One region of the Nocardia sp. NPDC057668 genome, then DNA from elsewhere that is predicted to be linked to it. Evidence: riboswitches for the same ligand, from Rfam matches in the RefSeq annotation. Region 1 holds a riboswitch; each other region holds the start of a gene.
The links. Region 1 has a riboswitch for S-adenosylmethionine ahead of ACFVBH_RS18610 (ABC transporter substrate-binding protein). Riboswitches for the same ligand answer to the same signal wherever they lie in the genome.
Positions count from the first base shown of each region.

Region 2: it holds a riboswitch for S-adenosylmethionine, as region 1 does, so the genes downstream of both, ACFVBH_RS31160 (rhodanese-like domain-containing protein) here and ACFVBH_RS18610 (ABC transporter substrate-binding protein) in region 1, are expected to answer to the same signal.
Region 3: it holds a riboswitch for S-adenosylmethionine, as region 1 does, so the genes downstream of both, ACFVBH_RS28500 (bifunctional o-acetylhomoserine/o-acetylserine sulfhydrylase) here and ACFVBH_RS18610 (ABC transporter substrate-binding protein) in region 1, are expected to answer to the same signal.
Region 4: it holds a riboswitch for S-adenosylmethionine, as region 1 does, so the genes downstream of both, ACFVBH_RS07810 (AfsA-related hotdog domain-containing protein) here and ACFVBH_RS18610 (ABC transporter substrate-binding protein) in region 1, are expected to answer to the same signal.

Region 1 covers NZ_JBHVIC010000002.1:1,326,027-1,333,125, reverse strand. The annotation lists gene ACFVBH_RS18625 (elongation factor G) at 1-1,955, shown strand, start outside; gene ACFVBH_RS18620 (GNAT family N-acetyltransferase) at 2,325-3,155, opposite strand; gene ACFVBH_RS18615 (HAD family hydrolase) at 3,268-3,912, shown strand; SAM riboswitch class IV at 4,161-4,276, shown strand; gene ACFVBH_RS18610 (ABC transporter substrate-binding protein) at 4,311-5,465, shown strand; gene ACFVBH_RS18605 (ABC transporter permease) at 5,470-7,099, shown strand, end outside.
Region 2 covers NZ_JBHVIC010000006.1:97,187-104,285, reverse strand. The annotation lists gene ACFVBH_RS31185 (CaiB/BaiF CoA transferase family protein) at 1-802, opposite strand, end outside; gene ACFVBH_RS31180 (DUF456 domain-containing protein) at 1,031-1,504, shown strand; gene ACFVBH_RS31175 (amidohydrolase family protein) at 1,583-2,455, opposite strand; gene ACFVBH_RS31170 (FAD-dependent oxidoreductase) at 2,560-3,981, opposite strand; gene ACFVBH_RS31165 (hypothetical protein) at 4,270-4,707, shown strand; SAM riboswitch class IV at 4,758-4,873, shown strand; gene ACFVBH_RS31160 (rhodanese-like domain-containing protein) at 4,889-5,311, shown strand; gene ACFVBH_RS31155 (O-succinylhomoserine sulfhydrylase) at 5,308-6,522, shown strand; gene ACFVBH_RS31150 (DJ-1/PfpI family protein) at 6,690-7,099, shown strand, end outside.
Region 3 covers NZ_JBHVIC010000005.1:192,637-199,735, forward strand. The annotation lists gene ACFVBH_RS28490 (MFS transporter) at 213-1,709, opposite strand; gene ACFVBH_RS28495 (TetR/AcrR family transcriptional regulator) at 1,845-2,540, shown strand; SAM riboswitch class IV at 2,553-2,663, shown strand; gene ACFVBH_RS28500 (bifunctional o-acetylhomoserine/o-acetylserine sulfhydrylase) at 2,759-4,093, shown strand; gene ACFVBH_RS28505 (homoserine O-acetyltransferase) at 4,135-5,244, shown strand; gene ACFVBH_RS28510 (hypothetical protein) at 5,316-5,477, opposite strand; gene ACFVBH_RS28515 (DUF3017 domain-containing protein) at 5,613-5,858, opposite strand; gene ACFVBH_RS28520 (tRNA (cytidine(34)-2'-O)-methyltransferase) at 6,022-6,498, shown strand; gene ACFVBH_RS28525 (Uma2 family endonuclease) at 6,655-7,099, shown strand, end outside.
Region 4 covers NZ_JBHVIC010000001.1:1,692,370-1,699,468, reverse strand. The annotation lists gene ACFVBH_RS07835 (lysophospholipid acyltransferase family protein) at 1-346, shown strand, start outside; gene ACFVBH_RS07830 (acyl-CoA dehydrogenase family protein) at 508-1,653, shown strand; gene ACFVBH_RS07825 (hypothetical protein) at 1,862-2,398, shown strand; gene ACFVBH_RS07820 (FMN-dependent NADH-azoreductase) at 2,529-3,155, shown strand; gene ACFVBH_RS07815 (MFS transporter) at 3,133-4,359, shown strand; SAM riboswitch class IV at 4,516-4,629, shown strand; gene ACFVBH_RS07810 (AfsA-related hotdog domain-containing protein) at 4,645-5,427, shown strand; gene ACFVBH_RS07805 (HAD-IB family hydrolase) at 5,424-6,164, shown strand; gene ACFVBH_RS07800 (hypothetical protein) at 6,158-6,997, shown strand.

The DNA of each region.
Region 1 (7,099 bases):
TCTCCGACGAGGTCGAGCGGTCGCTGCGGGTGCTCGACGGCGCGGTCGCGGTGTTCGACGCGGTGGCCGGTGTCGAGCCGCAGAGCGAATCGGTCTGGCGGCGCGCGGATCGCTACGGGGTGCCCCGCATCGCGTTCGTGAACAAGATGGACAGGGCGGGAGCCGATTTCGAGGCCGCCGTCCGGTCCATCCGCGCCCGGCTGCATCCGGCCGCGCTGGCGGTGCAGCTGCCGATCGGCGCGGAGGACGGGTTCACCGGTGTCGTCGACCTGCTCGGCATGCGGGCGCTCGTCTGGACGGCGGGCACGCTCACGGCGGGCCCGATTCCGGCCGAGCTCGCCGAACGCGCCCGGCAACTCAGGCGCGAGCTGGAAGAAGCGGTGGCCGAGCGGCATTCGGGTGCGCTGGAAGAACTCTACGCACGGCCGCAGCTCACCCGGGCCGCCACGGCGGCGTCCGTCATCGACTCCGCTCGGACCGATGCCGGGTCGGCGCGGGTCGGCGCCGGATCTCCAGCCGATCTGCGCGGTGAGTCCGGCGCCGACGACAGCCGATTCGACCGGCACGCGGTCGTCGGTGGCGGTTCGGGTCAGCCCGAAACAGCCGCGGCGCTGTCGGATACGACGTTGGCTACCGCCCTGCGGGAACTGACGCTGTCCGGCGAAGTGGTGCCGGTGCTGTGCGGCGCCGCGTACCGGGACATCGGGGTCGAGCCGCTGCTGGACGCGATCGTGGACTTCCTGCCATCGCCGCTGGATCGCCCGCCGGCGCGCGGCGAGTGGGAATGCGGCGAGCCCGGGGACTGCGTGATCGCCCCCGATCCGGCGCAACGCCTGGTCGCCCTGGTGTTCAAGGTCCAGGGCGTCGGGTCGGCCCGGCGCACGTTCCTGCGGGTTTACGCGGGCACGCTCCGCAAGGGCGATGTGGTGCTCGATGTGCTCGGCAACCGATCCGAGCGGATCGGGCGCATCCTGCGGGTGCAGGCCGATCGGCACACGGAGATCGAGCAGGCCGTGGCAGGTGACATCGTCGCCGTGATCGGCCCGAAGTCCGCGCGCGCGGGAGCGACGCTGTGCCCGCCGGAGGCGCAGGTGCTGCTGGAGCCGCCGGCGGTCACCGAGCCGGTGGTGTCGGTGGCGGTGGAGGCCAAGGCTTCCGCCGACGTCGAGCGGCTGACGACGGCGCTGACGCGGCTCGTCGACGAGGATCCGTCGCTGGTCGTGCGCACCGATCCGGAGTCCGGTCAGACCCTGCTGTCCGGGCTGGGTGAACTGCATCTGGAGGTCGCGGTGGAGAAGATCCGCCGGGAGCGCGGGATCGCGGTGACGGTGGGCCGCCCGCAGGTGGCCTATCGGGAGTCCGTGGTGCGCGGGGTGGCGGGGCTGCGGTACCGCCACGCCAAGCAGTCCGGCGGTCCGGGGCAGTTCGCCGATATCGTGCTCGATGTCGAACCGCTCGATCCGGCAGCGGATTTCGAGTTCGAGTCCACCGTGACCGGTGGGCGCGTGCCGCCCGAGTACGTGCGGGCGGTCGAAGCCGGTTGCCGCGATGCCTTGGCGTCGGGTCCGCTTGGCGGGCACCCGGTGATCGGGCTGCGGGTCCGGCTCACCGACGGTGCGACCCATCCGGTCGATTCCTCTGAGCGGGCATTCCGCATCGCGGCTCGGCAGGCGGTGCGGGAGGCGTTGCAGGGGAGCGCGCTCCAGCTGCTGGAGCCGACGGTCGAGCTGACGGTCACCGCGCCCGAGGACGACATCGGCGCGGTGCTCGGCGATCTCGCGGCCCGCCGCGGCCGGGTCACCGAGTCGGCGGTGCACGGCGGCACGGCGGTCGTCACCGCGATCGCACCGCTCGCCGAGATATTCGGCTACGCAACGCGTTTGCGCAGCCGGACGCACGGCCGCGGGGCGTTCGCGACCCGGCCGCTGGGCTACGCGCCGGCCCCGGCGAGCTAGCGGGTCGCCGGCGGCCGCGGCTCGATTGGGTTCCCCCGGTGGTCCTTTTGCCGGGCTGGGGTGGCGGCTCGGTTGCCCTCGCCCTCGGCCTTGCCGTCGGGCCGAGGGCGGGTTCGACTTGCCAGGTGCCAGGTGCCAGGTGCCAGGTGCCAGGTGCCAGGTGCCAGGTGCCAGGTGCCAGGCGGCTGGGCGGCTGGGCTACGCGCCCGCCCCGGCGGGCTAGCGGGATGACGGGAAGTCGGTCGGCGTGCTCGCGGGGGCGGGTGGATCGGCGGACCGACGGGGCGGCGGATGGCCGGTTCACTCGACGTGAACCGGCCTTTCGCGTTGGCGGTCCGAGTGGGGTTGTGGCAGTGAGCAGTTCCGGTGCTAGGCCGATTTCACCAGGACCGCGCGGGTGTAGAGCAGATCGAAGCCGCGGTTCTGGGCGTTCTGCTGGGATTTGGAGCCGGGCTGGGTCGTGATGACGGCGATGTCGCAGCCCGCGGCGGCGGCCATGGTGAGGCGGTTGGTGAGCAGGGTGGATTGCACGCCCTTACGGCGGTGGGCGAGCAGCGTTGCCGCACCGGTCAATTGGGCTACGCCGTGCGACATGCGCAGGCTGGCCGCGCCCGCGAGCTGCCCGTTGTAGAGGGCGATGTAGCGCTGGACACCCGCCGCGCCGGTGAGGTCGCGCATGGCCCGGGCGATGATCTCGCGCGGGAACTCCTCGTGCGAGGCGACGCCCTGGGTGTCGGGCTGGGCGAAGCCGTCGGCGACGACGTCGAGCCAGGTATCGAATTCGTCGTCCCCGCTCGGGCGGATGGCGATCTCGGGCGGGGTGACGGCGGCGGTTACGCCGCGCAGGTCGATGCCGAGGACGTTCTCGAATCCCAGCAGCCGGTATCCGCGCGCGGTGAGGAACTCGCCGATGGCCGGGTCGGCGAGGTGGGCGAGCTCCACCTGTACCGGGGTGTCCCGCTCCGCGAATCGCTTTTCCAGCGCCTCGAACTCGTCCGCACTCGGAACGCCGTCGAAGCCCAGGCCCGCGACCTTGTTCAGCGGCGAGCCGGGTTCGGCGAAGGCCGCGACGCCGCCGGCCACCGGGACGAGGAAACCGCTGTCCGCGCCGAGCCTGTCCGCCGCGGCCGTCGCTCCGGCCGTGATCAGGTCCCGCTCCACCCCCTCGATGCGGGCGCCGAGCTCGACACTGCAGAACAGGGATCGCTGATCGTTGGGCATGGCTTCGAGCCTAGTTCGCGGCGGCAACCGAATTCGGCAGTTCGAGGCCACCGCACGCGGCTCCGGACCGTGCGGTCCGTATGGTCGGAGCGTGGCCCCCACTGCTTTCGCCGGCACCTCGTCCGGACCCGTCGTCGGGTTCGACCTGGATATGACGCTGATCGATTCCCGGCCCGGTATCGCCGCGGTCTGGGACGCGGTCGCCGCCGAGACGGGCGTGCACGTCGATTCCGCGCTGGCGGTCTCGCGGCTGGGCCCGCCGCTGGCGATCGAGGCCGCGGAGTGGTTCCCGAGCGAGCGGGTGCCGGGGGTGGTGGCCCGCTACCGCGAGCTGTACCCGGACCTGGCGATCACGGGCGCCGATCGCCTGCCGGGCGTGGTCGAGGCGCTGGCGGCGGTGCGGCGCGCCGGCGGCAGGACGCTCGTCATCACCGCCAAGAAGGAGTCCTTCGCGCGGCTGCACCTGGAACACCTCGGGCTCGGTGTCGACGAGGTGGTCGGCGACGTGTGGGCCGAGGCGAAGGGCACCGCGTTGCGGGCGCACGGGGTGTCGATCTATGTCGGTGATCATCTGGGGGACGTGCGCGGGGCGAAGGCCGCCGCCGCGTTCTCGGTGGCCGTCACGACCGGGCCCTATTCGGCCGAAGAACTCTCCGCCGAGGGCGCGGACGTGGTGCTGACCGATCTCACCGAGTTCCCGGACTGGTTCGAGGCGCATCTGACGGCGTCGCGCTGATCTCGCGCTGACCGCGTCGCCGGGTGCTCGGCTCGGCGCAGCGGCCGGTCCGGCCGGGCGAAATCCTCCGGCGAGTACCGCTGCCATCCGGATCCGACCTCGGCGGGATCCGAGCCCGCGATTCGATCGGATGCCGTGTCCCTACGTCCCGGAATCTCTGCCGCGCAGCGCTGTTCGCGTGCGCTTTTGGCTTCACGGTGATTCGAACGCTGTCGGCGCGCGGGGCGTCTCATTAGCGTTGCACGCACGGTCACGAGTATCAGCACAGATGAGCCCCGGCTCGCTGATCGGCAACCCTCGCGCAGCGGTGGGGTGCCCCGGGTGACGACCAGGTGGTGCCCGCCGGGCATCACAAGCGCGTTGTGGCCGGGCTGTTCCGGTGAGTTCAGAGGAATCAGATGAGTAAGCAGTGGTCCGGGTCGCGTCGACTCCGGGTAGTGGTGGGTATCGCGTCGGCGGCCCTGGTGGCCGGGCTGGTGTCCGCGTGCGGGGGGTCATCCGAGAGTGACAGCGGCACAGTGTACTTCGGTGTTTCCGGGCCGAAATCGGGTCCGTCGGCCGAGTACGGGCGGCTGTGGCAGCAGGGTTTCGATCTGGCGCTGGACGAGATCAACGCTGCGGGCGGGATCAACGGCAAGAAAGTCGAATTGAAGTGGGAGGATTCGCAATCCGACCCGAAGCAGACGGTGCCGATCGCCACGAAGTTCGTGGGTGACGAGTCGATCATCGCCGAGCTGGGCGACTTCTCGTCCCCGGCCTCGATCGCGGCGTCGCCGGTGTACAACCGCGGCAAGCTGGTGCAGTACGGGTTCACGAACTCCGCGGTGGACTTCACCAAGGCCGGCGACTACTCGTGGAGCCCCTCGATCACCCTGGACGTCTTCCAGGAGCGCAATGCGCAGTGGGTGTCCGCCAAGGCCAAGAAGGTCTCGGTCGTCTACCTTGAAACCGACTGGGGCAAGCAGGCTTTCAAGTTCTTCGAGCAGTCCGCCAAGGAGAAGGGCGTGGAGATCGTCTACTCCTCGCCGATCCTGCCGGACTCGCAGGACTTCCGGCCGGTGCTGATCAAGGGCCGCGATGCGAACCCGGAGGCGTTCGTGCACCTGGGCTACGGCCCGGACGGCGCGCTCATCGTCAAGCAGCTGCGCGACGTCGGGTACAGCGGCCAGTTCTTCGGCGGCCAGAACACCCCGCAGTTCATCTCGCTGGCGGGCGCCGCGGCCGAGGGTGACATCGTGAACGGCGTCTTCACCGCCGCGGACACCAACCCCAAGGTGGTGGACTTCGTGAAGAAGTTCCGCGCCAAGTTCAACGTCGATCCCGGCGACTTCAACGTGTACGCCTACGACGCGATCAACGTCCTGGTCAAGGCGGCCGAGCACGGCGGCGCGACCCGCGAGGGCGTCCTGAAGGGACTGCGCGAGGTCAAGGACTTCGACGGAATCGGCCTGGGCACTTTCGCTTTCGATCAGCAGACGCGCCGACCGAACGGGGTGAAGCCGATCGAGCTGATCCTGAAGAACGGCGCGTTCGTGCCGACCGGCAACAAGTAGCGACATGTTCGACACGCTCATAGCGGGTCTGGTCCACGGCAATGCGTATGCACTCATCGCCGTGGGCATCACCCTGATCTTCGGGGTCAGCAACGTCATCAATTTCGCGCACGGCGCCATCTTCGCCTTCGGGTCGGTGCTGGGCTGGTGGCTGATCGCCGAGCAGGGGCTGCCGCTCTGGCTCGCCCTGGCGATCGTGGTCGGCGGCACCGCGCTGCTCGGGGTGGCGATCGACGTGCTGGCGGTGCGGCCGCTGCGCCGCGCACCGGCCATCGCGGCGCTGCTGGCCACGGTGGCGGTCGGGTTGATCCTGGAGAACGTGGTGGCGCTGGTCTTCGGGCCGGATACCCGCCCGTTCCCCCAGGTGTTGCCCACCAACAACTTTCAGGTCGGCGGCATCCGGTTCGGCACCTCGGACGTGGTCATGTTCGCCATCACCGTCACGGTGATGGCCGGGCTCTGGAGCTTCCTGCGGTACAGCCGGTACGGGCTGGCCATTCGCGCCACCGCACAGGATCCCGACGCCGCCGCGCAGATGGGCATCGGGGTGGGGCGGATCCAGTCCCTGGCCTTCGCCATCGCCTCGGGGCTGGGCGGATTGGCGGGCATCTTCGTCGGGCTCTACAACTCCAACATCTCCCCGACCAGCGGCGGCGTCGTCGGCATGACCGGTTTCGTGGCCGCCACCATCGGCGGGCTCGGCTCGATTCCCGGCGCGGTGGTCGGCGGTTTCGTCCTCGGGCTGGTGGAGGCGTTCGGCATCTACACCTTCGGGGACGGGTACCGCGATCTGATCACCTTCGGGCTGCTGGTCGTGTTCCTGGTGCTGCGGCCGGGCGGTCTGCTCGCGCGCCCGCCCGCCATCGAATCGGAGCCGCTGACCGGCACCTTCCTGGGCTCGGGCCGGCAGTTGCGGGTGCGGTGGTGGCACGCGCTCATCGCGTTCGCCGTTGCGGGACTGGTGATTCCGGCCGTGTCCGACGACTACGGCATCTCGGTCGGCACCCAGATCCTGGCCTACGCGATCATCGCCGTGTCCATGACGCTGGTCGCGGGTTCGGCGGGGCAGCTCGCCATCGGGCAGGCCGGGCCGATCGCGATCGGCGCGTACACCTCGGCGGTCCTGACGGTCTCCCACGGCTGGTCGTTCCTGCCCGCGATCGTCGTCGCGGGGATTCTGGCCGCCGTGGTGTCCTCGGTGCTGGCCGCGCCGCTGTGGCGGCTCGGCGGGCACTACGTCGCCATCGCCACGCTCGGCATCGGCATCGTCACGGTCGCGCTGATCCGCAATTGGGAGCCGGTGACGCGGGGCAGCTACGGCATCTTCGGCATTCCGGCGCCGGAGATCTTCGGCGTCGAATTCACCACGCACACCGAGATTTTCCGGCTCGAACTGGTGGTGCTGGCCATCACGCTGGCGGTCATGCTCGCGGTGCAGCGGTCCCGGCTGGGCACCGCGATCCGGGCCATCGGCGCGGACGAGGTGGCGGCGCGGTCGGCCGGGGTGCCGGTGCGCGACTACAAGGCGCTGGCGTTCGCGATCGCCGCGTTCTTCTCCGGGATCGGCGGTGCGCTGCTGGCGCACCAGTACTCCTACATCGATCCGACCGTGTTCAACCTGCCGATGTCACTGC
Region 2 (7,099 bases), on a different contig from region 1:
AGGGCAGGCCCTCGGGGTCGATCTCCAGGCCCTTCAGCAGTTCCGCGTAGAACTGCGGCTCGATACAGCCGACCGCCATGTACTTGCCGTCGGAGGTCTCGTAGGTGTCGTAGAAGGCCATGCCGGTGTCGAGCAGGTTGGTGCCCCGCTCGTCCGACCACAGGCCCATGCCCTTCATGCCCCAGATCATGTGCGAGAGCGCGAGCGAGCCGTCGATCATCGCGGAGTCGATGACCTGGCCCTTACCCGAGTTCTGCCGTTCCACCAGCGCGGCCAGGATGCCGAACACCAGGAACATCGAACCGCCGCCGAAGTCGCCGACCATGTTGAGCGGCGGCACCGGGCGCTCGCCCTTGCGGCCGATGGCGTTGAGCACGCCGGTCAGCGAGATGTAGTTGATGTCGTGCCCGGCGCGGTCGGCCATCGGGCCGTACTGACCCCAGCCGGTCATGCGGCCGTACACCAGGCGCGGATTGCGCTCGAGCGCGGCGTCCGGGCCCAGGCCCATGCGCTCGGTGACGCCGGGCCGGAAGCCCTCGATGAGCACGTCGGCCTTCTCGATGAGGTCGAGCACCTGCTCGATGTGCGCCGGATCCTTGAGGTTGGCCTCCACAATGGTCCGGCCGCGCCACTGCGGGCGCTCCATCTGGCCGGGCAGCTGGTTCGGGCGCTGCACCCGCACCACATCCGCGCCGAGGTCGGCCAGCAGCAGCGCCGCGTGCGGGCCCGGGCCGATACCGGCCAATTCGACTACGCGGACACCCGCGAGCGGGCCCTGCTTGGCGGTGGATGGTGTGCTCACGCCCTACCTCGGTTCATCGTCGATCCCTGTGCGAGCCGGCTCTGGCCGCACGTGTTGACAGTATGACAATAGCCGCGCGGGCTCCCGTGGTGAGTGCCGCCACAATTCGGCCCCGCGGCTATTCGCCCAGGTCGTCCGGTTACTTCGCCGACTTTGCCCGGACAGGGACGCCCGTGCTGGGCGACAATGCGGGTAACCACGAGCCTGGAGGACCGTAAGTTGAGCGCAATGGGTGAGGTGCTGGTCGGCCTCGCGATTCTGATCGGCCTGCTGGGGGTCATCGTGCCGATCCTGCCCGGGGTGATTCTCATCCTGGCCGCGATCCTGGTCTGGGCGGTCATGACCGGCGGGGCCACCGCCTGGACCGTATTCGCGGTCTGCACAACGTTTCTCGTCATCAGCGGCATCATCAAGTACACCTGGCCGGGTGCGAAGCTGCGCGAGGCCGGGGTGCCGAGCCGTTCGCTGATCCTGGGCGCGGTGCTCGGCATCATCGGCTTCTTCGTGGTGCCGGTGATCGGGCTGTTCCTGGGATTCGTTGTCGGCGTCTACGTTTCGGAGCTGCAGCGGCTGCGCGTGCAACAGCCGGCCTGGCAGTCGACGGTGCACGCGCTCAAGGGCGTCGGGCTCTCGATGCTGGTGGAGCTGTTCGGCGCGCTGCTCGCGGCGGGCATCTGGGTGGTCGCCGCCGTCGCGGTCTGACCGAGCCGGTCGGAAGCCGTCGGACCGATGCGGCCGAAGCTGTCCGGTCGAATCCGCCGGTGCGAGCGCCGAATTCGGTCAGCGCTCGATCCGGCGGAACGGAATCGTGTCCTGCGCCGGCGGTTTCGGCAGCTGGGAGCGATGCAGCCGCAGCGTCGGCGCGTCGGGTCCGTGCAGCGGCCGGGTCGGGGCCGGATCCTCGAGCGGCCGCGTCTTGACCGGCAGCCGGTAGAAGGCGCGCGCGTTGTCCTCGAGCACCCGGTGCAGATCGCCGCCGACGGTCTCGGCGATGAGGTCGATATCGGTGTTGCGGAACGGCCGCCCGGCCCGCGCTCCGGGCAGATCGGAGCCGAACATCAGCGCCTCGGGGCTGACCGCGTGGATCTTGCGCAGCGCCGAGGGCACGTCCATCGACACCCGCCCGAAGCCGGACGCTTTCACCTTGGCGCCACGATCGACCAGGTTCAGCAGATACGGCAGGCATTCGTCGGACATGCCCATGTGGTCGATCGACAGCCTGGGCAGTTTGGTGATGACCGGTTCCAGCGAGCCGAGCATGGAGCCGTCGATGTACAGCTCCACGTGCCAGCCGACCAGATCGAAGGCGCGCAGCGCGAGCATGGTGAGCCCGACGATGTCCCCGCCCGCGCGCTTGAGGTTGAACCGCAGCGCCCGCACCCCCGCGCGGTCCAGATCCACGATCTCCGCGTCGGTGGCGTCCACGTCGAGGTTGGTCACCCCGACCCAGCCCTCGCCCAGTTCGGCGAGGGCGGCCCGGAGATAGCTCTGATCGGTGCCCTGGAAGGACCCGCTGACCACCGCACCACCGTCGATGTCGTAGCGCGACATGCGCCGCCGATAGTCGGTGATGGTGTAGGGGTCGGGTAGGTAGCCTTCGTTCTCGATCAGCGGGAACCGCGGATCGATGATGTGGACATGGGCATCGAACACTTGATCAGCATGCCTCGAGAAGGTGACAAGTGCGTAAGACCTTGTCCACCTGGCGGATTCGGCCAGGTCAGGCGGTCAGGAAACTGCGTCCGGGAAGCGGTGGATCAGGAAACCTTGTCCGGCTCGCTGGCGCGCAGCATGTCCTCGCGCTCGACGACCTTCACGCGCTCGCGGCCCTCGGGCTCGCCCAGGGCGCGCTCGTGCGCGTCGAGGCGGTACCAGCCGGCCCAGGTGGTGAAGGGGATGCCCTTGCCCTCGAGGAACTCGGTGACCGCGTCCAGTTCCGGCTTGGGGGCCGGGACGAAGTTCGCGACATCGTCGAGCAGGCAGGCGATGGTCTCGTTGGCGTCGCCCTTGGTGTGGCCGATGAGGCCGACCGGGCCGCGCTTGATCCAGCCGGTGACGTAGGTCTGCGGCACGTAGCGCTCGGCGCCGTCGGCGTCCTCGTTGCCGAGCACGCGACCGGCCTCGTTGGGCACGGTGCCCGCCTGCTCGTCGAAGGGCAGCGAGGGGATGTTCTGCGACAGGTACCCGACGGCGCGGTAGATCGCGGTGACGTCGAAGTCCTTGAACTCGCCGGTGCCCTTGACGTTGCCGGTGCCGTCCAGGGCGGTGCGCTCGGTGCGCAGGCCCACGACCTTGCCGTCGGCGTCGCCCAGGATCTCGGCCGGGTTCTCGAAGAAGTGCAGGAAGAGCTTGTGCGGGCGGTTGCCGACGTCGCGGATGGCCCACTGCTCGAGGGTGTTGCAGATCATGTCGACCTGCTTGGAGTGGCGGCGCGCGGCTTCGGAACCCTCGTCGTAGTCGATGTCCTCGGGATCGACGATGACCTCGATGGTCGGGGAGTGATCCAGCTCGCGCAGCTCGAGCGGGGTGAACTTGGCCTGCGCGGGACCGCGACGCCCGAAGACGTGCACCTCCACGGCCTTGTTCTCCTTGAGACCGTCGTAGACGTTCGGCGGGATCTCGGTCGGCAGCAGTTCGTCGCCGGTCTTGGCGAGCACGCGCGCGACGTCGAGGGCGACGTTGCCGACGCCCAGGACCGCGACCTTCTCCGCGTGCAGCGGCCATTCGCGGGGCACGTCCGGGTGGCCGTCGTACCAGGAGACGAAGTCGGCCGCGCCGAAGCTGCCGTCCAGGTCGATGCCCGGGATCTCGAGCGCGCGGTCGGCGTTGGCGCCGGTGGAGAAGATGACCGCGTCGTAGAACGAGCGCAGGTCTTCCAGGGTGATGTCGACGCCGTAGTCGATGTTGCCGAGCAGGCGGACCTGCGGCTTGTCCAGGACCTTGTGCAGGGCGGTGATGATGCCCTTGATGCGCGGATGATCGGGCGCGACGCCGTAGCGGATCAGACCGAACGGCGCGGGCATGCGCTCGTACAGGTCGATGCTCACCCCGTCGAAACCGGCGGGGGTATCGGACTTCATCAGCGCGTCGGCGGCGTAGATTCCGGCCGGGCCCGCGCCCACGATCGCAATGCGAAGCGGGCGGGTCGCTGCATCGGTTCCCGCAAGCTGTTCGGTCATTCTTCGCGCACCCTTTGGTCGAAAACTATCTTGCCGTCAAGTCTCAGCCGTCGTTCTTAGCTTAGGCTAAGTTGACGCCCTGGCTTCGAGTGAACCACCCTACGGCCCCCGAAGCTGCAGCGTTGCTGCTCTGTACTGCCATTCCCGGCCTCGCGGGGGAATTGCGCCGATTCTATCGGTGGCGGCCGCCACTCCCCGCGCCGGTGCGGTGAACTGTGGGAATGCTCTCCCCGCGCGCGGGCCGGTGTCGCCGCCGGGACACCCGTCTCGACCAGGCATGATCAAGTCATGAGCGAGGACGAGGACCAGCCCGAACGCATCGATCAGCGCGAGTCCAGAACCATGCTGCCGTTCCTGATCGCCATCGGCATCACGGTTCTGGTGGTGATCGGCATCGTGGCGTCGGCGCTGCTGTCGCCGGCTGAGAAGAATGTCACAGACAAGGACCGGCTGGGCATCGCCGCCCGAAATTTCATCGAATCCCGCAGCGGCACCGACGTCCTCGATCCGTCGACCGCGTGCCCCGGCTTCGACGAACAGCGCTCCCCGATGCGTCCGGCGGAGGGCGAAAAGGCCGGAAAATCCACGATTGTGCGGGTGACCGACACCAATATCGAGGGTGAGCGCGCCACGGCCCAGGTGACCTGGCGCTCGGACGACCGCGATTCCACCTCGACCTGGACTTTCACCAAGAACGACGGCGCCTGGCTGGTGTGCAATTCCTGACCTGGATCATGGTTTGACAGTGAGGCCACATGTCGGTCAATCTCAACCCAGGTCATGAGTACCAGCGCCAAGCCCCGGCTGGCTGGTCGGCAACCCTCCTCCGCGGTGGGGTGCTCCGGGTGACGACCTGGCCGCGCATCGGGCAACGGTGCGGCAAGTGCGGATTCACAGGAGGTTCGAAGTGAGCTACGCGGGTGACATCACGCCGACGCAGGCGTGGGAACTGTTGCGCGACAACCCGGATGCGGTGCTGGTGGATGTGCGCACCGAAGCCGAATGGCGTTTCGTGGGCGTGCCCGACACCAGCGGCATCGGCCGCCCGACGGCGTTGATCGAATGGGTCGACACCAGCGGCGCGCGCAATGCCCGGTTCGTCGATCAGCTCCGCGAGGTGCTGGCCGATCGGGCCGCGGACTCGGACGCGCCGGTGATCTTCATCTGTCGTTCCGGGCAGCGCTCCATCGGGGCGGCCACCGCGGCGACCGCGCTCGGGCTGGCTCCTTCGTTCAATGTGCTCGAGGGTTTCGAGGGCGCGCTCGACGCGCAGGGACACCGCGGCGTCGAGGGCTGGCGCGCGGACGGACTTCCGTGGAGGCAGTCATGATCACCGGTGGCGCGTTCGACAAGCCGCTGCCCGAGGGCGTCGGCCCGGCCACGCTCAGTGTGCGCGGCGGTCTGCGGCGCTCGGGTTTCGAGGAGACCTCCGAGGCGCTGTACCTGTCCTCGGGCTTCGTCTACGAGAGCGCCGAGGCCGCCGAGGCGTCCTTCACCGGCGATATCGAGCACTTCGTGTACTCGCGCTACGGCAATCCCACGGTCGCCATGTTCGAGGACAGGCTGGCCCTGATCGACGGCGCCGAAGCGGCTTTCGCGACCGCCAGCGGCATGTCCGCGGTCTTCACCGCCCTGGCCGCGCTGCTGGGCAACGGTGACCGCCTGGTCGCCGCGCGCAGCCTGTTCGGCTCCTGCTTCGTGGTGGCCAACGAGATCCTGCCGCGCTGGGGCGTGGAGACCATCTTCGTCGACGGCGAGGATCTGGACCAGTGGACCGAGGCGCTCTCGGTGCCGACCCAGGCCGTGTTCTTCGAGACCCCGTCCAACCCGATGCAGTCCCTGGTGGACGTGCGCGCGGTGGTGGATCTGGCGCACGCCGCGGGCGCGAAGGTGGTGCTGGACAACGTGTTCGCGACCCCGCTGCTGCAGCGCGGGTTCGAGCTCGGCGCGGACGTGCTGGTCTACTCCGGCACCAAGCACATCGACGGTCAGGGCCGGGTGCTCGGCGGCGCGATCCTGGGCTCGCACGAGTACATCGACGGCCCGGTGAAAAACCTTATGCGCCATACGGGTCCGGCGCTGAGCCCGTTCAACGCCTGGACGCTGCTCAAGGGTCTGGAGACCATGCCGCTGCGGGTGCGCCAGTCCAACGACTCGGCGCTGCGCATCGCGGAGTTCCTGGAACAGCATCCGGCGGTGGCCTGGGTGAAGTACCCGTTCCTGAAGTCGCATCCGCAGTACGACCTGGCGCAGGCGCAGATGTCCGGCGGCGGAACGGTGGTGACCTTCGAGCTGAAGGCGGCGCCGGAGGCGGCCAAGAAGCGTGCGTTCGAGGTGCTGAACGGGCTGCGGATCATCGACATCTCGAACAACCTCGGCGATGCCAAGACGCTGATCACGCATCCGGCGACCACCACGCACCGGGCCATGGGCCCGGAGGGACGCGCGGCCATCGGTATCACCGATGGCGTGGTGCGCATCTCGATCGGCCTCGAGGACGTCGAGGATCTGATCGCGGATCTGGATCGCGCGCTGGGCTGATCCGCCGGCGAAAGCCTCGAGCCGATCCGCTCGAACAGTCGGGCCGAAGGGGCCGGATCCGTCAGGGTTCCGGCCCCTTCGCCGTTCCAGTGGGATGTTTCCGCAGGTTGCGGCGATTCACGCCTCGAGTATTGACAGCATCCTGTCAAACATGACAGGATACTGTCATGGCAAAGACAGTGCACCTGGCCGTTTACGACACCTTCGCCGATTGGGAGGTCGGGCACGCCACCGCGCATATCAACCGCACGCTGTGGCACCGCGAGCCCGGCGCCTGGCAGGTCCGCACCGTCGGGCTCACCGCCGATCCGGTGGTCTCGATGGGCGGGCTGCGCGTCACGCCCGACCTGACGCTGGCCGACCTGACCCCGGCGATGAGCGAGATGCTGATCCTGCCCGGTTCGGAGACCTGGGAGCGCGGCGATCTGGCCGCCTTCGGTCGCACGGCGCGCGAGTTCCTGGCGGCGGGGGTTCCGGTCGCGGCCATCTGCGGCGCGACCTGGGGCATGGCGGTCGAGGGGCTGCTCGACGAGCGCAAGCACACCAGCAACGCGGCGGAATACCTTGCCATGACCGA
Region 3 (7,099 bases), on a different contig from region 1:
AGCTTGTCGATGCCCGCGGCGGTCGGGAGATCGCAGGGAAGTGCGTGGATCCTGCCGCCCCGTGCCTGATCCGGGCGGCGGCTTCGATGCGCCGCGCCGCGTCACTGCCGTTGCGGCCCGTCCCCGAAGCCTCGCCCCGTCACGGCGCGAATCCGTGACGGGACGAGGGATCGGTGCCCACGGGCCTCCACCATCGACGGCCGGCGCCGACCTCAGACGCCCGCGTGCACCGGGCGTTCCGAGCCCTCGAGCAGGTTCGACGGCTTGTCCCGAATCATGAAGGCGATCACCGGGATCGCGATCACGAAGAACACCGCGCCCAGGTAGAAGGCCACGTCGTAACTGTGGATCGCGGCCCGCGCCGCCAGGTTGTCGACCGTCGGATTGTCGGTGGCGTACCGCTCGGCGGCCTGCACCGCGATCGTGGTGAGCAGCGCGACGCCGATGGACCCGCCGACCTGCTGCGCGGCGTTGAGCAGCGCACTGGCCACACCGGAGTCCTCGTCGTCGACCTGGTGCAGCGCGGTGGTCTGCATGCAGACGAACAGCGGGCCCATGCCGAGCGCGATCAGCGTCATCGCGGGCAGCACGACCGCGGCGTAGCTGGAACCGAAGTCGAGTTGCGCCATGTACACGAGGCCGGACGCCCCGAGCACCGCACCGGCCAGCATGAGCGGGCGCGGCCCGAGCTTGGGCAGCAGCACGCTGGTGATGCCCGCGGAGATCGTGATGCCCAGCGGGAACGGCATGAACGCGAAACCGGTCTTCAGCGCGGAGTACCCCAGGGTCATCTGCATGTAGAAGCTCAGGTTCAGGAACATGGCGAACATGGCGATCGGCACCAGCAGCGCCACGAGGAACGACCCGCCGCGATTGATCTCACCCGGAATACGCAGCGGCAGCAGCGGATTCGAGCTGCGATATTCGATGAAAACGAACAGCGCCAGCAGCACCGCGCCGCCGGCGAGCAGCCCGAGGGTCGAGGCGGCCAGCCAGCCGTCCTCGGCGGCGCGGCTGAAGCCGTACACCACCGCGACCAGGCCGAGGGTGCCGGTGATCGCACCCGGCAGGTCGTATCCGCCGGTCCGCGGGGCCGGTACGTCCCGGACCACGAAGGCGAGCGCGCCCAGCACGGCGAGCAGCGCGATCGGGGTGTTCACCAGCAGGCACCAGCGCCAGCTGGCGTATTCGGTCAGCGCGCCGCCCGCGATGAGGCCGATGGCCGCGCCGCCCGCCGAGACCCCGGCGAAGACGCCGAACGCTTTGGCCCGCTCCTTGGCCTCGGTGAAGGTCACCGACACCAGGGACAGCGCCGCCGGGGCGAGCAGCGCCGCGAAAGCGCCCTGCAGACCACGCCCGGCGAACAGCTGTGCGCCGTTCTGCGCGAGCCCGGCCAGTGCGGAGGCCAGTGCGAAACCGACCAGGCCGGCGATGAAGACGCGCCGGCGGCCGAGATAGTCCGCCAGACGGCCGCCGAGCAGCAGCAGTCCGCCGAAGATCAGCGTGTACGCCGTCAGGACCCATTGCTTGTTGCCGTCACTGATGCCCAGGTCCTGCTGGGCGAAGGGCAGCGAAATGGTGACGATGGTGGCGTCGAGCACCACGATCAGCTGCGCGACGGCGATGACGCCGAGGGCCCACCATCGCGCGGAATTTTTTGTCTCACTTGATATTTCGTCAGGTTCGAGCGTTGCCGTCCCGCCGGTCATACCTACTCCTCGATTGCTCCGAACAGCCGAGCCCATCGTGGCATCATGCGACAATTGGCGTCAAGAGAAAAATGTCCGACTGCGACAGTTGGCGTACATGGACAGCATTGCTCGGGTCCGCGCTACCATCGGGACATGTTCGAGCCGTCATCGCCGACCGCCCGCACGGGACTGCGCGAGCGAAAGAAGCAGCAGACCCGCACCCGGGTCATCGACGTGGCGCTGCGCCTGTGCGACGAGCACGGCTTCGACGCCACCACGGTCGAACAGATCGCCGATGCCGCCGATGTCTCCCCGCGCACCGTGAACAGGTATTTCGACAGCAAGGAAGACATCGTCATCGCGCCGATCGAGGATTTCGGCGGCACGCTGGCGGACAATCTGCGCCGACAGCCCGTCACGGGCAATGAACTCCAGGCGCTACTGAACAGCTACCTGGAGATGATCGAGGGCATCATCGACCGCGACGAACCGCTGCCGTTCCGCTGGTTCCAGCAGATGCAGAACATCATTCGGCACTCCCCCGCCGTGCGCGCCCGCAGTCTCGACGCCGCGGACTACAAGATGCGCGAGACCTCGACCGTGCTCGGCGAACGGCTCGGCACCGGGCCGGATTCACTGCACGTGCGGCTCATCACCGGCACCTGGCACGCCATCATGCGGGCCGGGGTGGAGTGCGAGGCCGAGCTCGAGAGCTGCGACGGGGTGCTGGCCGACTCCGCGCGCGCCATGGCCGACGCGGTGGTCACCGCCTATCACGAGTTCGTCCGTATTTGCGCCGTTCCGAGTGTGGGTAACCCCATTGCCGACATCGCGGCCGAGCACCGTTAGAATCCCGAAACAGGTCAAGAGCATCAGCGCCAAGCCCCGGCTCGCTGATCGGCAACCCTCCAGCTGCGGTGGGGTGCTCCGGGTGAAGACCGGGCGCTCGAAGGCCGAGCGCAAGCGCACTGTAGGAGGCACCGAGATGTGTTGTTGTCGAAGCCAATTCGCCTTCCGATAACCCAAGCCTTCCGCCGTATACGGCGATTCTTCCTGGAGCAGTAATCATGAGTGACTCGACCGCGCCCGCTGCCAACCTCGATCCCGCGAACTGGTCCTTCGAGACCAAGCAGATCCACGCCGGGCAGGCCCCCGATCCGGCCACGGGCGCGCGCGCCCTGCCGATCTACCAGACGACCTCGTACGCCTTCCGCGACACCGATCACGCGGCGGCGCTGTTCGGCCTGGCCGAGCCGGGCAACATCTACACCCGCATCATGAACCCCACCCAGGACGCGGTGGAGCAGCGCGTGGCCGCCCTCGAGGGCGGCGTCGCGGCGCTGCTGGTGTCGTCGGGCCAGGCCGCGGAGACCTACGCGATCCTGAACATCGCCGAGGCCGGCGACCACATCGTGTCCAGCCCGCACCTGTACGGCGGCACCTACAACCTCTTCCACTACTCGCTGCCCAAGCTCGGCATCGAGGTCAGCTTCGTCGAGGATCCGGACGATCTGGCGCAGTGGGAAGCCGCGGTCCGGCCCAACACCAAGGCTTTCTACGGTGAGACGGTCGCCAACCCGAGCAGCTCGATCTTCGACATCGAGGGCATCGCGGGCATCGCGCACGCGGCCGGCGTTCCGCTGATCGTGGACAACACCGTCGCCACCCCGTACCTGATCCAGCCGCTGAAGCACGGCGCGGACATCGTCGTGCACTCGGCGACCAAGTACCTGGGCGGCCACGGTTCGGCCGTCGCGGGCGTCATCGTGGACGGCGGCACCTTCGACTGGACCGTGACCGACGCCGACGGCAAGCCCCGCTTCCCCGGCTTCACCACCGCGGACCCGAGCTACCACGGTGTGGTGTTCGCCGACCTGGGCGCTCCGGCGTACGCGCTCAAGGCGCGCGTGCAGTTGCTGCGCGATCTCGGCGCGGCGGTCTCGCCGTTCAACGCCTTCCTGATCAGCCAGGGCATCGAGACGCTCAGCCTGCGGGTCGAGCGGCACGTGGCCAACGCCCAGGCCGTCGCGGAGTTCCTGAGCGGGCACGACGCGGTGGAGTCCGTGTACTACGCGGGCCTGCCCGACTCCCCCTGGTTCGAGCGTGGCAAACAGCTGGCACCGAAGGGCGTGAGCGCCATCGTGTCGTTCGAGCTGGCCGGTGGTGTCGATGCGGGCAAGAAGTTCGTGGACGCGCTGGTCCTGCACAGCCATGTCGCTAACATCGGGGATGTGCGCTCGCTCGTGATTCATCCGGCTTCGACCACCCACTCCCAGCTGACTCCCGAAGAGCAGCTCGCGTCCGGCGTCACCCCTGGTCTGGTGCGTTTGGCCGTGGGTATCGAAGGTATCGACGACATCCTGGCGGATTTGCGCGCGGGACTGATTGCGGCAGCGAGCTGATAGTGAGCATTGAATCGAGCACCTCTCGTCCAGCGGCGGACATCTTGCTGCCGCCGCCCGACGGGACGCTCTGCACCATTGCGATCGGGGAGGTCCGGCTCGAGAACGGCGCCGTCATCCCCGACGCGAGCCTGGCGGTGCAGCGGTGGGGCGAACTCTCGGCGAACGCGGATAACGTCATCCTCGTCGAGCACGCCCTCACCGGCGATTCACATGTGGTCGGCCCCGCCGACGTGCAGCACGCCCAGCCCGGCTGGTGGGACGGCATCGTCGGCGAGGGCGCGGCGGTCGACACCCGCGAATGGTGTGTCATCGCCACGAACGTGCTCGGCGGCTGCAAGGGCAGCACCGGACCGGCGTCGCTCGCCGCGGACGGAAAGCCCTGGGGCGCACGCTTTCCCGAGATCAGCATTCGCGATCAGGTAACCGCGGAGGCGCAGTTGCTCGATCTGCTCGGCATCTACCGGCTGGCCTCGGTCGTCGGCGGGTCGATGGGCGGCATGCGGGTGCTGGAGTGGATGGTCGGCTATCCCGAGCGGGTCGGGTCGGCCCTGGTGCTGGCGGTGGGCGCGCGTGCCACCGCAGATCAGATCGGAACCCAGACCACCCAGATCGCGGCCATCCGGTCCGATCCGGACTGGCAGGGCGGGGCCTATCACGGCACCGGCACCGCGCCGATGACCGGTATGGGCATCGCGCGGCGGATCGCGCATCTGACCTACCGGACCGAGGGCGAGCTCGACCACCGCTTCGAGAACCGCGCCCAGGGCGACGAGAACCCTTGGGACGGTGGGCGTTACGCGGTGCAGAGCTACCTGGAGTACCAGGCCGACAAGCTCATCTCGCGGTTCGACCCGGCCACCTACGTGTTGCTCACCGAGGCCATGAACCGGCACGACGTCGGCCGCGGGCGCGGCGGCATCGAGGCGGCGCTGGGCTCCACCACGGTGCCGTGTGTGGTCGGCGGCGTGGACTCGGATCGGCTGTATCCGCTGCGCACGCAGCAGGAACTGGCTGATCTACTACCCGGGTGCAAGGGGTTGGAGATCGTGCGTTCCCGTGACGGGCACGACGGATTCCTCACCGAGACCGAAGCGGTGGGCAAACTCATGGTGCAGACCATGGAGCTGGCCCGGGCCGCACGCCGTTAGTTGCGGTAGCAAAGCTCTAAACAAATGATCCCCCGGGAGCGCCTGCTGCCGGGGGATTGCTGTATCGAGTCTCAGACCTCGGTGAGGCGGCGGCCGAGTTCGCGGCGCAGTACTTCTTGATCGGGCAAACGGTGCAGGACACGGAGTACGGCGGGGCGAAGTTCGCGCTGTTCCTCGAGAGAGAGCAGGCCGACCAGGTCCCGCAGTTCCATGTCGTCGAAGGTCGCTGTCATGCCTAACAGGGTACGTGGACGATGCGAGTTCGTCCCGTAATTGGTACCGGGGTTACGGAGCCGTCACCCTAACGAAACCGACAGTGCGTCAGGATAATTCGTACGAAACAGGCATGACTCGAGTTACCCGCGAGTCTAGGTGACACCGAGGCTGTTGATGGTCGCGGCGAGCACGATGATGGCGCTGCCCAGCACCGCCAGCCACGTCACGTCGAAGGGTTTGCTGCGGACCGCGAGCAGCCCGACGCGCTCGGTCGGAAGCAGTAGCCGGAAGGCTGCGGCGAGCAACGTCGCGCCCCCGAAGAAGAAGGTGCCGCGCCGCCACCGGTCCCAGGCCAGAAAGACCACGGCCACCACCAGCACCAGGGCGATCACCACCATGGGCAGGTTGTCACGCAGGGCCTGGCCGAGACGACTGCCCCGGCTCTCCGGGGCGGCATGTGCTGCACTCACGCCCGGAAGCTTAACCGCCCCCGCCGGACCCGGCTCCCCCGCCGCCACGCGCACGCACCGGCCGCGAACAGTACGGTTCTCTTGTTCTGCGATGCTGGTGGGCGTGTTCCATCTTGTGTTCTTCTCGCCGCGCATCCCGCCCAACACCGGCAACGCCATCCGGCTCGCCGCCGGGACGGGGTGCCGATTGCACCTGATCGAACCCCTGGGCTTCGACCTATCCGAGCCCAAGCTACGCCGGGCGGGACTGGACTACCACGACCTCGCTTCGGTGACGGTGCACCGAAACCTCACCGCCGCATGGGATTCCATCCAGCCGGCCCGGGTGTTCGCCTTCACCGCCGCCGCCACGACCCGCAACACCGACATCACCTACGCCGACGGCGACGCCCTCCTGTTCGGCCCCGAACCCACCGGCCTCCCCCCGGAGGTCCTGTCCGACCCCCGCGTCACCGACCAGCTCCGGATCCCGATGCTCCCCGGCCGCCGCTCGATGAACCTCTCGAACGCCGCCGCCGTCGCCGTCTACGAGGCCTGGCGCCAACAGGGCTTCCCGGGCGCGGTGTAGTGCCCTTCGGCGAGGTGAGCGGTCTCCCGGCGGGGCGGACACGCGATAATCAGGACGAAACCGTCCCCAGCGCGTAAACCCCGGGAGGCCGCGGAGATGCCTGATTACCCTGATGACGTGGCCATCCCGCACCCGCAACCGGAACTGCCGGAATTCATGACCTGGGAAGAACTCGAGCGGCTCCCGGAGGAGATCGCCGAGCAGATCGAGCTGTGGGACGGGCGTGTGGTGTGGCTACGACGCGGCCCCGCCGAGCATCAGACTTTCACCAACCTGCTGTGGAGTGGCCTGCGGACGTGCGCGCGCGATGCGATGACGCATCAGCCGGAGCAGTGCTGGAAGGCAACGACCGAGACGAATGTCTTCCTGGGACACACCGGGAAGTCCAACTTCCTGACCCCGGATTTCCTCGTCCATCGCTGCCTGGACCAGCCATACCAGGATGTGCGCGCGTCGGACGCGCTCTTGGTCGGAGAGGTCTTGTCCCCCTCCAACACTCGATCGGATATCGAGGCGAAGAAGGGTCGCTACGCGAGCGCGGGGATCCCCTGGTACTGGGAAGTCCATCTGGCCGCGGAAGCCAGCGCGATAGCAACGGTCC
Region 4 (7,099 bases), on a different contig from region 1:
CGGTGACGACATCTTCGACATCGTCTTCGACGGCAACGACGCGGTCATGCGCCCGGTGCGCGGCCTGGTCGAGGCGATGGGCCTGCGCGGCAGCCTGACGCCGCCGCTGATCCGCGGCCTGGGCCCGACCATCATTCCCAAGCCGGAGCGCTTCTATTTCGCCCTGGGCACCCCGATCGACACCGCGCCGTGGCGCGACGCCGTCGACACCGCGGCCGCGGCCGTGGAGTTGCAGGTCGTCGTGCGCAAGGCGGTGGAGGAGGAATTGGGGTTCCTGCTCGGCGAGCGGGATCGCGATCGCGGCCGGAGTCTGCTCGGGCGCACCCTGTCCGCCGTGGGCCTGTGAGCCCGTAGGTTTACCCAGGTTCCCGCCTTCTGGACTGCGGCTTCACCGGTAGGAGTCGCAGTTCGAACCCCTTTCCGGGGGCTTGAAGTTAACAGCCATTCCGTTTTCGAGTACCGTGGACGACATCGGCGATGGGCCGCTGTGGCACTCAGGAGGTTGGCGTGGAACGCACTATTTTCGAACCGGAGCACGAGCTGTTCCGGGAGTCGTTCCGTAAGTTTCTCGATCAGCATGTCGCCCCGAACCACGAGCAGTGGGAGCACGACGGCATCGTCGATCGGGCGGTCTGGCTGGAAGCGGGCAAGCAGGGCTTCCTCGGCATGGCGGTGCCGGAGGAGTTCGGCGGCGGCGGGGTGAAGGACTTCCGCTACAACGCGGTGGTCACCGAGGAGGCCACCTACGGCCAGTACTCCGGCCTGGGCTTCGGGCTGCACAACGACGTCATCGCGCCGTACCTGCTCGAGCTGGCGAACGACGAGCAGAAGGCGCGCTGGCTGCCCGGCTTCTGTACCGGCGAGATCATCACCGCCATCGCCATGACCGAGCCCGGCACCGGCTCGGACCTGCAGGGCATCAAGACCCGTGCGGTCAAGGACGGCGACGACTGGATCCTCAACGGCTCCAAGACCTTCATCACCAACGGCGTCAACGCCGACATCGTGATCGTGGTCGCCCAGACCGATCCGGCCAAGGGCGCCATGGGCTTCTCGCTGCTGGTCGTCGAGCGCGGCATGCCCGGTTTCGAGCGCGGCCGCAATCTCGACAAGATCGGTCTCAAGGCCCAGGACACCGCCGAGCTCTCCTTCCAGGACGTGCGCGTCCCCGGCAAGAACCTGCTCGGCACCGAGGGCCAGGGCTTCGTCCACCTCATGCAGAACCTGCCCCAGGAGCGCCTGTCCATCGCCGTGATGGCCGCGGCCGCGATGGAGGGCTCGCTGCAGGGCACCATCCAGTACGTGCGCGATCGCAAGGCGTTCGGCAAGCCGATCGGCGCGCAGCAGAACACCCGCTTCGTGCTGGCCGAGCTGGCCACCAAGACCACCGCGGTGCGCGTCTTCGTCGACCGCTGCATCGAGCTCCTGAACGCAGAGAAGCTGACGGTCGAAGAGGCCGCGATGGCCAAGTACTGGAGCACCGAGGAACAGCTCGACCTCATCACCAAATGCCTCCAGCTGCACGGCGGCTACGGCTACATGCGCGAATACCCGATCGCCAAGGCCTACATGGACGCTCGCGTGCAGACCATTTACGGCGGCACCACCGAGATCATGAAGGAGATCATCGGCCGCGGCCTGAAGCTGACCTGACCGGCGGGAATTCGACTCCGACCGGCGCCGGACCGGTCGGAGTCAGCGGTCTTGCGGCGGGTCGAAGGCCGATACGGACCAGGTGGTCTCATTTCAGCGACAGTAGTGAGCAGTTAACTGATAGCGAATTAGCATTGCGGTTGGGTCGGGTCCTACCCGATGGAGACAAGCAATGCGTAGAACCCGTGAGATTTTCAGAAACACGCTGGTGGTAGGCATTGCCTCCATCGGTTTCGGGGCCACGCTCGCCCTTGCCCCGGCGGTTCAACCCCTGGCGCACGCGGATGCCGACTACGGCGGAGGCTGCGTCCTGTACGACGGCGACCGTGCAGCGACCATCGACTCGCTGCGATTCCGCTGCGGTCCCGGCCAGCTGGAGGCGCTCTACCGGGACGCTCCGCAGGGCGCGGTGCCCACGGGCGTCAGGAACGGGTGGGTGGCCGAGCCCGCCGATATGCAGGCGTGGTCCCCGGCGCTGTGGATCGGCAAGACGTTCTACACCGGCCCCGACGGCGGGTACCTGCTCAACCGCGTCACCGGCGCGGGCCTCGAGGTCTACCAGGCCGACGTGTACCGGGGTCCCTCGGTGGTGGACGGCGGACCCACCTGGGTCCTGAACTACCGCCCCTCGCCGACCCCGCAACTGTGGGACGAGATCCGCGAAGTCACCCCGGGCGTCTGGTTCGGCTACTCCTACTGGCGTGACGGCCGCGACGCCCAACTGCTGAGCTTCATCCTGACCTGACCTCACCTGACCGACGCACGCCTGCCGCACCCGACCCGCAGACCGGCTTGCGATCACCGCGCACGTAACCCTCGTGGCGGGTGAGTATCCCTTGATAGACGTGGACTCCGTTGTCCACGAAAGGGATTCGATGACCAACCTGCTGCACATCAACGCCTCCGCGCGCGGCGATCTCAGCCAGTCCCGGGCGCTGGCCCGGACTTTCATCGACGGTCTGCTCGCCAGGGACCCGGAGCTGACCGTCGACACCCTCGACCTGTTCGAAGCGAACCTGCCCGAATTCGGCACGCACGCGGCCGAAGCCAAACTCGCCCTGTTCACCGGAAAGGAGCAGACGCCCGAGCAGGTGGCGGCGTGGGAGCGGGCGCGCGCGGTCTTCGACCGCTTCGCGGCCGCGGACCTGTACGTGGTGAACATTCCGATCTGGAACGCGAGCGTGCCCTACGTCTTCAAGCAGTGGGTCGACATCGTCACCCAGCCGGGGTGGGCCTTCGCCTTCGATTCGCAGAGCGGCTACTCGGGCCTGCTCACCGACAAGCGCGCGGTGACCGTCTACACCAGCGGCGTGCACCGGCCCGGCGTGCCGGTGGAGTTCGGCTCCGACTTCGCCACCCCGTTCGTGGCGGACTGGCTGAACTTCGTCGGTATCAAGGACACCGCCGAGATCCGTTTCGCCCCTACGGTTCTGACCGAGGACGCGGCGGCGGGCTTCGCCTCGGCACAGGAGCGCGCGCGTGAGCTCGCCGCCGGATACTGAACCCGCCCGCTGGGCGCCCGCCGCCCGGACCGTCGGGGCCGTCTGCGCGGTGGGCATTCTCGTGGTCGGGCAGCTGTATGTGGTCCTGCCCGTGCTGAATCGGCTCGCGCAGGATTGGGACACCTCCAGATCCGCGGTGACCTGGACGACCACGGCGTTCGGATTGGCCTACGGCGCGGGCTTTCTCGTGACCGGACCGCTCTCGGACCGGTTCGGGCGGCGACCGGTGATCGTGGGCGGCCTGCTGGCCACCGTGGGCGGTTCGCTGATCGTGGCGCTGGCCCCGGGCCTGGCAACCGGCCTGGCGGCGCGGGTGGTGCAGGGGCTGACGGCGTCGTTCTTCGCACCCGCGGCCTTCGCCTATCTCTCCGAACGCATCGCTCCCGAACGCAGAATCTTCGCGCTCACCTGCCTGACGAGCTCCTTCCTCGCCGCCGGTGTGGTGGCGCAGGTGCTCGCGCAGCTGGTGGGCAACGCGTGGGGCTGGCATGCGATATTCGTCACGGGGGCACTGGCTTTCGCGATCTCGGCGGGCGTGCTGCGGTTCGTGCTCGAACCGGGGCCGGAGCGGTCGATCGCACCGGACACGCCCGCGCCGGGTCCGGCCGGGACGCTGCGCGCGGTGTTCGCGCCGTTCGGCGGCCTGCTGCGCCGGCCTCGGCTGGTGCTGCTGTATCTCAGCTGCCTGGCCGTGCTCGGTTCGTTCGTCGGCATCTACACCGGTATCCAGCTGACCCCGCCCGACGGGGTCGGTTCGAGCAACGGCGCGCTGCTGGCGTTGCGCGCCAGTGCGATTCCCGCGATGGTCGCGGTGCCGATCCTGGCGGGCAGACTCGGCGTCATCGCGCCGGCGACCCGGGTGATCGGTGCGCTCGGCATCGCCGGGATCGCGGCGGCGATCACCGCGGTACCGCTGGGCGGTGTCTGGGTGGCGGCCTGGCTGCTGGTGTTCGTGGCGGCCATCGCGGTGGCGGCGCCCGCCGCCGTGCAGGCCATCGCGGCGCAGGCGGGTGCGGCCCGGGGAGCGGCCACCGCGCTCTACACCTTCGCGTTGTTCCTGGGTGCGAGCGCGGGTCCGCAGGTCGCCAATCTTGTTGCGCATAGGGGGTATTCGTCGGTTGCCCTGGCCATCGCCGTCCTGTCGCTGACGGGCGCGGCGCTCGCCGCCGCCTCGACCGGGGTGCGGTCGGCCGTTCCGGTCTGAGGTGCTCCGAGTGCATGTCACCGCAGGCTCGGCGTCGCGCCGGAACCGGTTTTCGGCGGGGGCCAGTGGCGTCCCCCGTTCCGCCGGAGCTGGTTTCGACCACGCTGGTTTGAATCATTGTTGGTAATACGCAGTGCCACATAAGTTTTCGATCACGGTCATGAGTTCCAGCGACAAGCCCCGGCTTGCTGGGCGGCAACCCTCCAGTGGCGGCGGGGTGCTCCGGGTGACGACCGGATGGCGGCGAACGCGTCGCCATAAGCGTCTTCGCTCTCGGAGGAAACAATGTCTGTAGCCCAACTCTCTTCGGCGACCCCGGAAACCGCTACCCTGCGCGAAGTGGTGCTGGTGGCGGATCGATTCCGTGGTCTCGCGGTGGACAATCGGGCGTTCACGGTCTCCGGTCTGGTGGCCGTGCTGCGGAGCGGGGGATTGCGGGAAGCGGCCGAGCCGCTCATCGTTCGGATCGGGCAGGGGATCACCCGGCACGACCTGGACTACATCGAGCACGTGGCGGCCATTCACGCGCCCGCCGGGTTGCGAGTCCTCGACGCGGTCGCCGAGCCGGCGCCGCGGCATCAGGTGCACAAGTACCAGAACTCGAATGTGTTGCTGGCCAACCTGGTTCAGGATTCAGCGACCGAGTTCAGTGCCGATCTGCGCATCCACGGCGACAACGAGCTGCTGCTGGATCATCAGACCGGTGAGCACGTGCAGGGCATCGTCATCGTGGAGGCGGTGCGCCAGCTGTTCCTCGGGGCGTTCGAACTCGAGTACGGCCGGCGCTGGCCGGAGCAGCATTTCTACATCGTCTGGAATAGCATCGAGCTGAACTTCACCTCGTTCCTGTTCCCGCTGCCGGGCACCCTGCACGCGGTTCTCACCCCGATCTCGATCGAGGATCCGGCCAAGCTGGAGTTCTCGATCGAGGTGCGGGTGCGCCAGGCCGGGAACGACGTCGCCGACGCCCGCATCGCGTACGCGGCGCTGCCCAACGATCGCATCAGCCGGATCGAGCGGCACAAGGCCGCCAAGGCCATCGCCGCGCACCTGAACGAGGTCGCGTGAGCGCCGGTGCGCCGGTGCGCGCGGCGGCGTTCTTCGACGTCGATGAAACCCTCATCACCGTCAAGAGCATGTTCACGTTCCTGCGCTTCTGGCTCGCCGAGCACGGGGATGACGGCGCGCGCTACGCGCGCGTCGCCGGTGAGATCAAGGAGCGCGCGGCGGCGGGTGTGCCGCGCGAGGAGGTGAACCGGCACTACTACCGCGCCTATCGCGGGGTTCCGGGTGCGGAACTGGCCGAGGCCGGTCAGCGCTGGTTCGCCGAGTTCGAGTCCGGCGGTGCGGCGTACTACACCGATGCGGTGGAAGCGCTTCGTGCACATCGGGAATCGGGTGTGACGACCGTGCTGCTGTCGGGTTCGTTCGCCGCGGCCATCGCCCCGGTCGCCGCGGCGCTGGGTGCGGACCGGCTCATCGCCACCGTCCCGGTGGTGGACGATCACGGCCTGCTGACCGGTGAGGTTCTGCGTCCCATGATCGGCGCGGCCAAGGCGGACGCGGTCTCGGAGTTCCTGCGCGAGCACGGAATCGAGTTCGAGAACACCTTCGGGTACGGCGATCACGCCAGTGATCTGCCGTTCCTGTCGGCCGTGGCGCACGCCGGCTTCCGGGGTGAGGACCCGGTCCTGCTGGAGCGGGCGGGAACGCACGGCTGGGTCCATCTGAGCGATCGGGTCAGCGCCGCGGTCGGCGCGCCCGGCCGGCTGCTGTCGGAGAAAGAAGCGGTGTCCGTATGGTGAGCAAGACCTATGAGCTGACCCCGACCACCCAGGGTCCGCTGTATCCGCCGAGCGAAGTGCTGGACGCCGCAGGCGATTTCATCGTGGTCGGCTTCCTGAACGACGCTGGCCCGGATGGTTCGGTGACCCGGCGGTGGGGGCGGGCGATCGTGGCCGCCGACACCCCGGTGCCCGAGTTCGGCGCGTCCGCGCCGTACACGATCGTGCGCGAACTCGACGCGGAGCTGTCGCGGGCGGATGCGGAGAGCGTGCTCTACACCCTGCCGCTGCCCTTGCCCGCCAACAACTATCCCATCGTGTTCGCTCCCGATCAGCGACCCGACGCCGAATCGGTCCGCCGTCCGAGCTATGCGTTCCACGAGACGCCGATCCCGGATCTGCGGCCCGAGGACGGACGCAAACTCACTTCTCCGATCACCCTGGAGCAGTGGCTGCGCGCCCGCGGCACACTCGAGGTGAGCGTGGGCGAGGATGGTCATCACGGTGAGTTCCGCTTCGAGTTCACCGACTTGATCCCCGATTCGCTCTACACCGTGATGTCTTTGCGCGCAAAGGATCTGGATCCGGACGCCCCGACCCGCCCGGGCCCGCTCGGGGTGCCGAACGTGTTCGTCACCGATGCCGCCGGCGCGGGCGCGTATCACGCGAAACTCCCGAATCCGTTCCCGGATCCGGCGGCGCCGGGTGCGAACCGCGTCATCAGCGTCGTGGTGCTCTGGCAGAGCTACCAGCAGAACTACGGCGGGGCCATCGGCCACTTCGGCCTGGGCGGGGACATCCACGCCCAGCTGAAGCTGCCCACCCCGACCTTCGAGGAGTTCCGCACCGCTTGACAACCCATCGAGGCGCCGGCCGCGTGGTCCCCGTGACCGCGCGGCCGGCGCCGTGCCGTGCCGTTGGTGGCGGACCCCGGCGGCAGCCGCCCGCATCGGTGA